Linked DNA regions of Idiomarina loihiensis L2TR. The protein of the gene in region 3 interacts with the protein of the main gene of each other region in a pairwise test. Links are inferred from orthologs where the notes say so. Each region holds a gene or a part of one and is shown on either strand. Other genes may lie near its edges. The genes, in order: IL_RS05390, IL_RS02080 and IL_RS09265.

Region 1 (2,919 bases), 810 kb from region 3 along the record:
GTTGTAAGCTAAGTAACTGCCATCCAGAGTCTTTTTGTGATCACCTTCAAAGGGGTCCTGACGATAGTTTACCTGAATTCTTGCCGCCCAGTTTGTACCGTGCATACTGCGACTTAGGCTAATTTTGCCTTCCTCATAGGTGTCGTCGCCGTAATCCTGAACTACCTGCTCGCTATCCGTTGCACCGATATACCATCGTGTTTTAGGCCCATTCTGAGCTTGTGATAATTGATGACGCACATGGCGTAATGCTAATTGCTGGGTTGGGCTCAAACCTTTTAATTCAAGCGCATCCAACTCCGGCAGTAAGCTTTTCCAGGTTATTGGAAATTGCTGAATGGGTGTTTTGATAAGCCCTGATTCAGCTAATACAATCAAGCTGTTCCGCAATTCCGCATCATTTGCTTCAATCCATACGGAGCTAAGCGCAGAAGGGGTCATGAGTAAGCTAAGACCACCAGCAATAAGTGTGTTACGAAAAAATGAGATGGATGACATGAAACTGATTTGAATCCCTATGACAAATTACGTTCTATACTGCCAGAAATTTTAACACTAAGACAACGGTTTATCTGCGCTTTTCAGTTATAATATCCAGCCTTGGAGGTTTCCTTATGGCTTTTAAAAATTTTTTGGTGGCAGGGTTATTCCTCGCCGTTCTTAGTGGCTGCGGGCAGGAAGGTACAACCGATTTGCACAGTGCTGAAGTCAAAGCTCTGGACGAACAGTTACTGCCTAATAATAACTGGCAACTGAGCCGGGCAACGATTGAGCTTAGTTTTTGCCGTAACCGCATTAATGAGGCTTTGCTGGCATCGGAAGCCGAACTCAGAGGCTGGCGCCTATCGGGGGAAAGTACGGCGTTTCCGCCGCACAGAAGCGAGGGCATAAATGCTTTATCAAAGCTTTTCAAACAAACCGATGTTTTACTCTGGCAGGCAGAAGGAAATGTCAGTGCACAACGCTATCATTTGGTTAAACCAGCAAAGGCTTCTAAAGGCGAAGTGGTTGATGCCGTTTTTCCTGCTGTCGTCAGCTTATCCGCCATTGATGAAGTGTGTCATGCAGCAGTCGATGACTCTGAATATTGAGCAAACTTTATTCTCCGAAAATTCGTAGAGTTAGCAAGTTTTTGAAAAAAATTTCTGCGATTCAGTATAAGTAAACTAAACTGAAGATTAGAGGCGAACGCAGAGGGGGAGTCGTTATGTCTATTGGGCTAGATATTGAAAATAAATTGCGGGAAGCGTTTACTCCAGTACATCTGGAAGTCGCGGATGAAAGTCATATGCATTCAGGCGGAGCTAATGCTGAATCTCACTTTAAAGTGGTCTTAGTGACCCCTAAGTTCAGTGGAGAGAGACTTATTAACCGTCACCGTGCGGTTAATAAAATTTTAGCGGATGAACTAATGAATCATATCCATGCACTGGCGTTACACACCTATACCCAAGGTGAGTGGGAGCAATTGGGAGAGTCCAGACGTTCACCGAACTGTCTGGGTGGGTCGAAAATAGCGGCAAATTAAGAAAAATTACGCATGTCTGATGTGTTCCTGTGGTTTGATTGGTTACAATAGCCAAAATAATGCGAACAACAGGGATACATCAATATGATCATTAAGCCAAAAATTCGCGGTTTTATCTGCACCAATTCTCATCCGGTGGGTTGTGCCGAAAACGTCAAACGTCAAATCGAATTTGTCCGTAATAAACCTGCCATCACCAATGGCCCTAAGAATGTTCTCGTCATAGGTTGCTCCACAGGTTACGGACTTGCCTCAAGAATTACTGCTGCCTTTGGCAGCGAAGCTCATACTCTCGGTGTTTGTTTTGAGAAAGAGCCTACGGAAAAGAAAACAGCGACAGCTGGTTGGTATAATACTGCCGCTTTTCATCAAGAAGCGAACAAAGCTGGTTTGGCTTTCCATTCAATTAATGGCGATGCATTTTCTGATGAAATTAAACAGGAAAGTATCGACTACATTAAACAAAACATGGGAAAAATTGACCTCGTTGTTTACAGCCTGGCATCACCTAAACGTAAAGACCCCGATAGCGGCGAAGTCTACAGTTCAGTGTTAAAGCCAATAGGCAAACAATACACAACTAAAACCTACAATACGGACAAAGATCAGGTACACGAAGTGACACTTGATCCGGCTACTGATGAAGATATTGCCAATACGGTAAAAGTCATGGGCGGTGAAGACTGGGAGCGCTGGGTTAAAGCTCTGCATAATGCAGGCGTGCTGGCCGAAAACTGCCAAACCACTGCTTATACCTACATAGGTAAAAAACTGACATTGCCAATTTATGGTCATGCAACCATTGGTCGTGCAAAAGAAGATCTTGATCGTGCGGCATCAGAACTTGTCGCCGAGTGCGATGATCTTAATCTGAAAGCTTACGTTTCTTCATTAAAGGCGTTGGTAACACAAGCCAGTTCGGCAATTCCTGTTATGCCTCTTTATATTTCATTAATTTATAAAGTCATGAAAGAAGAAGGCACGCACGAAGGTTGCATCGAACAGATTTATCGGCTGTTTACCGAAGGTTTATATAATAGTAACCCTGAGCTTGACGAAGCAGGTCGACTGCACATGGACGGTTACGAAACTAACGATAAGACTCAAGCGAAAATAGAAGCCCTTTGGGAGCAAGTCACTCAGGACAACTTCCATCAGCTTGCCGATTACGAAGGATATCATCAGGAGTTCCTGCATTTATTCGGTTTTGGCTTCGATAATGTCGATTATGACGCGGATATTGATCCAAAAGTAAACTGGTAAGCGTTGTGGGAAAAATGCTAAAATCCCAACGATAAGTGTGGAAAATGTTTCAGGTTGCCGATGACAAGCCCCCTGAAGGCGGTTGTTTGTGTCGGTAACTATTTGATTATTCAGGTTTCCAGTCCTGG
Region 2 (2,863 bases), 1.5 Mb from region 3 along the record:
TCTGAAGCCAGTACATTGTCGGTGTTGACGTCAGGACTCCTGGGTGAGCAATATCTTGGACTTGAACCCGGCTTTATTGATGACAGCGTAGGTACGTTAGACGACGGGGATACCATTACTGATACTAAATCAGCATTGGTTTTAGAAAACCTGATAGGCCAATTCCTGTTCAGTCAGGGCAATGAATAAGTGGTAAGGAGAGCACCATGGCAGTAAAACAATGGATAACGGCCGTTTTTGTAACCTTAGTACTGGTTGCATCCGCGTCAGCCGATTTAATTCGTAACGATGATCCGCAAGAGTTATTGAAAGCAGTTGCTGAAAAAACCTTTGATCGCATTGCATCGGACAGAAACAAAATTGACGCAGATCCTAATTATCTAAAGGAAGTCGTTGAAGATGAGATGATGCCTTATGTTGACAATATGTATGCGTCGAAGAAAGTATTAGGCCGTTACTTGCGCGACACGACAAAAGAACAGCGTGAACGTTTTTACCAGGCTTTCTACGATTACTTAGTGGCGACGTATGCCCGTGCTTTTACTCAGTATGACGAGGACAAGCATAAGGTCACTTTTGAACCTAGTCAGGAAATTTCTGATGATGCACGTTCGGCCGTCGTGAAGGCGCGAATAAAAGAAGAAGGGCGCCCGGAAATTCGTCTGGATTTTCGTATACGTTACGACTCTGATGAAGAAATTTGGAAAGCCTACGATTTAGTTGTTGAAGGTGTCAGTCTGCTGAACAGTAAGCAAAGTGAAATTTCTTCGGTTATCCGGGCTAATGGCATTGATAAAACCATCGAGCTGATTGAAAAGAAAGCTTCCGAGCCGATTAAGGCAGATGACGAAGTAGAAAGCCCGGCAGAGGGACTCTAATGTTAGCATCGGTGAAGGTTAGCGATGATAAGACACTGGTTTTTAGCGGTTCATTGACTCGTCACAGTGTTGCTAAACTGTGGTCACAGCGCAAAAGCTGGTCGGTGGGAAGCGAAACCCGGGTTGATTTAACCGATGTAGAGGTTATCGATACTGCCGGGGTGGCTTTTTTGCTTGAAATATTGAAATTGGTTGGCGATGGGAAAGGTCCGTTAACCTGTATCGGAGCATCTGAACAGCTGAAACAAATTGCCCGCGTTAGTGGCGTTGAGTCGCTGCTTTCGTTAAGCTAGGCGGTCTTATTAACTTTTAAGCCAACGGCAGATAACAATGAATACTGAAGAACTGAAAACTTTGCTGAACGATGCGCTTTCTCTGGAAGAGCTTCTGGTTAAAGCTGAAGGCGCGAATGTAGAAATTATTGCTGTCAGCGAAGACTTTAAAGATATGAGTCGGGTAAAGCGTCAGCAAGCCGTGTATGGTCCTCTAAACCCGTTGATTGCCGACGGTTCAATCCATGCCGTATCGATAAAAGCTTACACGCCGGAAGACTGGGCGCGTGATAAAAAATTAATGATGCCATAAGGTTGTTGGTTAGTTGATGGATAAATTTAAAATACGTGGAGGCCAACCTTTGTCAGGTTCGGTCACTATTTCAGGGGCAAAAAATGCCGCGCTGCCTATTTTAATGGCTTCGCTGTTGCCGTCTGAAAAAATAACCCTGTCTAATGTTCCCGACCTTCACGATGTCGACACAACTCTGGAGTTACTCGATTGCCTGGGCATTAGTCATAGCAACCTGAATAATAATAGCGTTTGCATTGACCCGACCACGCTTAATCACTTCAAAGCGCCTTATGATCTGGTTAAAACTATGCGTGCTTCTATTTTGGTTTTAGGCCCGTTATTAGCTAAAACCGGTAAAGCGGAAGTGTCTCTGCCGGGTGGTTGCGCTATAGGCGCACGGCCGGTAAATCTTCATATTGAAGGCCTGCGTAAAATGGGCGCGCATATTGACGTTGAAAATGGTTACATTAAAGCGTCAGTAGAGGGGCGTCTGCAGGGCGCAGAGATTTTGCTCGACACGGTCAGCGTGACCGGCACTGAAAACTTAATGATGGCAGCGGTACTGGCTGAGGGTGAAACGGTCATAGAAAATGCCGCTCGCGAACCCGAAGTCATTGATTTAGCAAACTTTCTTAACAGCCTGGGCGCGAATGTCCGCGACGCAGGAAGTGACACCATTCATATTACAGGTGTTAATAAGCTGCATGGTGGTGAATATAGTGTCATGCCCGACCGTATCGAAACGGGGACGTTTTTAGTCGCAGCTTTGGCAACTGGAGGTTCGGTGCGTTGCGAAAAAACTGACCCGGCAAGCCTTGATGCGGTGTTGAAAAAGCTGGAAGAAGCTGGCGCGACAATTGATAAAGGTGATAACTGGATAGCGATACAGAGCCATGGCCGGCCTAAAGCAGTTAATATTATTACGGCTCCTCATCCGGCTTTTCCAACCGATATGCAGGCTCAATTTTGTGCGCTAAATGCCATTGCAGAAGGTACCGCCGGTATTCGTGAAACGATATTTGAAAACCGCTTTATGCACATTCCTGAGTTACGACGCATGGGCGCAAATGTCGAGTCGGAAGGCAATACTGCACTATGTCACGGGGTTGATGAACTGACCGGCGCAGAGGTTATGTGTACCGACTTACGAGCTTCAGCCTCTCTTGTTATAGCGGGTCTGGTTGCGACCGGAGAAACTGTTGTCGAGCGCATCTATCATATTGACCGGGGCTATGAAGGGATTGAGAAAAAACTTCAGGGCTTAGGTGCTGATATTGAACGAGTAACGGCTTAGCAGCCGTTATCTGGGTAATTCGGCCACTGTTACGGTGGTCGTCATTCGCTTTTCATTACGGTAAAATTCCACTTCTAATTTAGTGCCGGGCTCACTACCTGCAACCCGGTCAAGCCCTTCCGGC
Region 3 (2,957 bases):
GGGGCATGCTGGTCGCTTATAACTTATTGCGGTATATGATGGCGCAAATGGCCTATAGCCTGAAGCATATTGAGCCGAATCAAATAAGTTTCAAACAAGCCTCTCATTATCTGGTGGGGCAGTTACATATACTGGTACACATCTCACCCGGAAAAATACCCAAAGTCATGGAGCAAATGATGGAAATGGCCAGCGCATTCGTGCTGCCCGAAAGACGAGAGCGATATTACCCTCGTTCAATAAAAAGGCGGCCGCAACGTTATCCGATGCGACCGCCTTCTAAACCGACAGCCAGTTAGCTTAACTGACAAGCATTACGCCAAACGGCGCCTTTTTTAATCATTCACAAGTCTGCTTTAAGCAAAGTTCTTGTTTACGAAGTCCCAGTTTACCAGCTTCCAGAAAGCTTCTAAGTAGTTAGGACGAGAGTTACGGTAGTCGATGTAGTAAGCGTGTTCCCACACATCAACAGTTAACAGTGGCTCTACGCCATCGTGCGCAACTGGGGTATCTGCGTCGTCTGTGTTGAACAAATCGACAGAACCGTCAGATTTTTTCACCAGCCATGTCCAGCCAGAACCGAAGTTGCCGGCAGCGCTTGCGTTGAACTCTTCTTTAAATTTGTCGAAAGAACCGAATTTAGCGTTAATTGCGTCAGCAATCGCGCCTGTTGGTTCGCCGCCGCCGTTCGGGCTTAGGCAGTTCCAGTAGAAAGTGTGGTTCCATACTTGTGCAGCGTTGTTGAACAGGCCGCCTTTTTCAGACTTAATAATGTCTTCCAGAGACTTGCTTTCAAGGTCGGTACCTTTAACCGCATCGTTCAGTTTGCTCACGTAAGTTGCGTGATGCTTACCATAATGGTATTCCAGAGTTTCTTCTGAAATGTGCGGTGCCAGAGCGTTTTTCTCGTATGGAAGAGCCGGTAGTTCAAATGCCATAATTTTTTCTCTCCGTTCTTTATGAGTGCAAATGTTCGACCTGCACATTAACTTGCGCAGGTTTTTTCTTGTTATACCTTACGATATATAGGGCTGACTGGATTGCTTTTCAAGGAAATCTTCCAATTTAGGACAAAACTTTATAGGCTGTGTTAAAATACCTGAGTGTTTTAATCAACCATTATATTAAGCAGAGGTGTTATGGAAACGGTTGACAGAATTAAGCAGCAAATCGAAGAAAACCCAATCCTGTTGTACATGAAAGGCTCTCCGAAGTTGCCTAGCTGTGGTTTCTCTTCACAAGCATCACAAGCCTTAATGGGCTGTGGGCAGGCGTTTGCTTACGTCGATATCCTGCAAAACCCGGATATCCGTGCAGAATTGCCTAAATACGCAAACTGGCCGACTTTCCCGCAGCTTTGGGTTGAGGGTGAACTGGTTGGCGGTTGTGATATTATTATGGAAATGTTCCAGAACGGCGAACTGCAAGAATTGGTTTCTGAAGTTGCAGAGCGTCATCCGGAGCCTTCGGCTGAATAAAGAGCCTTCAGCGGAATAAGTAGCCTTCAGCTGAATAGAATTTAAGCAAATAGTAGACAGTCTGTAGTGAATGTCGTGAGTGACCTTGTTTTTTCGTTGAGGCATCCCCATCACTACAGGTGAAGATTTAACACACTCAACATTAAATGGAGAGAATCGATGTCTGTATTAGTAGGTCGTAAGGCACCTGATTTTACTGCAGCAGCAGTATTAGGTTCAGGTGAAATTGTTGAAGATTTCAAACTGTCTGATGCCATCAAAGGCAAAAAAGCAGTGGTTTTCTTCTATCCGTTGGACTTCACTTTCGTATGTCCTTCAGAGCTAATTGCTTTTGACAAACGTTTAGACGAATTCAAAAAACGTGGCGTAGAAGTCATCGGTGTATCAATTGACTCTCAGTTTACTCACAGCGCATGGCGTAATACGTCAACCGACGCTGGTGGTATTGGTCAGGTGAAATACCCGTTGGTTGCTGACGTTCGTCACAGCATTTGTAAAGCGTACGACGTTGAACACCCACAAGCTGGCGTTGCGTTCCGTGGTTCATTCTTAATTGATGAAGAAGGCATGGTTCGTCACCAGGTAGTTAACGACTTGCCATTAGGCCGTAACATCGACGAGATGCTGCGTATGGTTGACGCACTGAACTTCCACGAGAAGCACGGTGAAGTTTGCCCAGCAGGCTGGGAAGAAGGTAAAGAAGGCATGAAAGAAAACGCAGAAGGCGTTGCTTCTTACTTGTCTAAAAACGCTGACAAACTGTAAGCGTTTACTGAATTGAGAAAGCCGCTCGTTTGAGCGGCTTTTTTATGTCTGAATTTCGTATGTAAAGTTAACTTTTATCCTGACGCGATTCCGGCGGCCAGCCACCCAATTCCTTCCAGCGGTTAATCATCCAGCAATAGAGCTCTGCGGTGCGTTCGGTGTCATACAAGGCTGAGTGTGCTTGTTTGCTGTCAAACTCAATACCGGCTGCCTGGCATGCTTTAATCAGTACAGTTTGCCCTAAGGTCATTGCCGCAAGCGACGTGGTGTCAAAACTGACAAAAGGATGAAACGGGTTACGTTTTAAATTGGCACGCTCAGCGGCGGCCATCATAAAGCCGTGATCAAAGTTTGAGTTATGTCCCACTAAAACACTCCGCTGACAACCTGCAGCTTTCTGCGCTTTTCGTATAGGCTTGAAAAGCTCACGCAGCGCTTCACCTTCCTCTACGGCGCCGCGCAAGGGGCAGTGCGGATCAATGCCGTTAAAGTCGATAGCTGCCTGTTCAATGTTGGCACCTTCGAAAGGTTTTACGTGGTAATGAACCGAGTCGACCGGCTTGAGTATTCCGTCGTCATCGAAATCCAGCAAGACTGCAGCTATTTCCAGTAACGCATCGGTTTTTGCGTTAAACCCCGCTGTTTCGACATCGACGACTACCGGCATGTAGCCGCGAAAACGTTGTTTCATAAGCGAGTTAGAGCTGTCTGACA

What was found.
Region 1: the proteins of IL_RS09265 (region 3) and IL_RS05390 interact in binary tests that used the Escherichia coli proteins (3 or more experiments, as listed by UniProt). The link is inferred for Idiomarina loihiensis L2TR from one-to-one orthologs.
Region 2: the proteins of IL_RS09265 (region 3) and IL_RS02080 interact in binary tests that used the Escherichia coli proteins (3 or more experiments, as listed by UniProt). The link is inferred for Idiomarina loihiensis L2TR from one-to-one orthologs.

What each region holds. Positions count from the first base shown.
Region 1 is NC_006512.1:1,129,319-1,132,237, reverse strand. Bases 109-2,867 are described here. They hold IL_RS05390 (BolA family protein), read left to right. Parts: upstream 109-1,207; coding sequence 1,208-1,528; downstream 1,529-2,867. Other genes in these bases: fabV (enoyl-ACP reductase FabV), read left to right, coding at 1,613-2,791; IL_RS05395 (hypothetical protein), read left to right, coding at 615-1,091; IL_RS05400 (capsule assembly Wzi family protein), read right to left, coding at 109-498. In the rest of the region: more of IL_RS05400, read right to left, coding at 1-108. UniProt on the Escherichia coli protein: Transcriptional regulator that plays an important role in general stress response. Has many effects on cell morphology, cell growth and cell division. Acts by regulating the transcription of many genes, including dacA (PBP-5), dacC (PBP-6), ampC and mreB.
Region 2 is NC_006512.1:422,372-425,234, forward strand. Bases 133-2,835 are described here. They hold IL_RS02080 (BolA family protein), read left to right. Parts: upstream 133-1,208; coding sequence 1,209-1,463; downstream 1,464-2,835. Other genes in these bases: mlaD (outer membrane lipid asymmetry maintenance protein MlaD), read left to right, coding at 133-189; IL_RS02070 (MlaC/ttg2D family ABC transporter substrate-binding protein), read left to right, coding at 207-878; IL_RS02075 (STAS domain-containing protein), read left to right, coding at 878-1,171; murA (UDP-N-acetylglucosamine 1-carboxyvinyltransferase), read left to right, coding at 1,480-2,739; IL_RS02090 (trypsin-like peptidase domain-containing protein), read right to left, coding at 2,746-2,835. Also shown: more of mlaD, read left to right, coding at 1-132; more of IL_RS02090, read right to left, coding at 2,836-2,863. UniProt on the Escherichia coli protein: Involved in cell resistance against acid stress.
Region 3 is NC_006512.1:1,936,832-1,939,788, reverse strand. What follows is about bases 12-2,808. They hold IL_RS09265 (Grx4 family monothiol glutaredoxin), read left to right. Parts: upstream 12-1,139; coding sequence 1,140-1,478; downstream 1,479-2,808. Other genes in these bases: rnt (ribonuclease T), read right to left, coding at 2,311-2,808; IL_RS09260 (peroxiredoxin), read left to right, coding at 1,638-2,243; IL_RS09270 (superoxide dismutase), read right to left, coding at 357-938; IL_RS09275 (IS4-like element ISIlo1 family transposase), read left to right, coding at 12-299. Outside these bases: more of IL_RS09275, read left to right, coding at 1-11; more of rnt, read right to left, coding at 2,809-2,957. UniProt on the Escherichia coli protein: Monothiol glutaredoxin involved in the biogenesis of iron-sulfur clusters.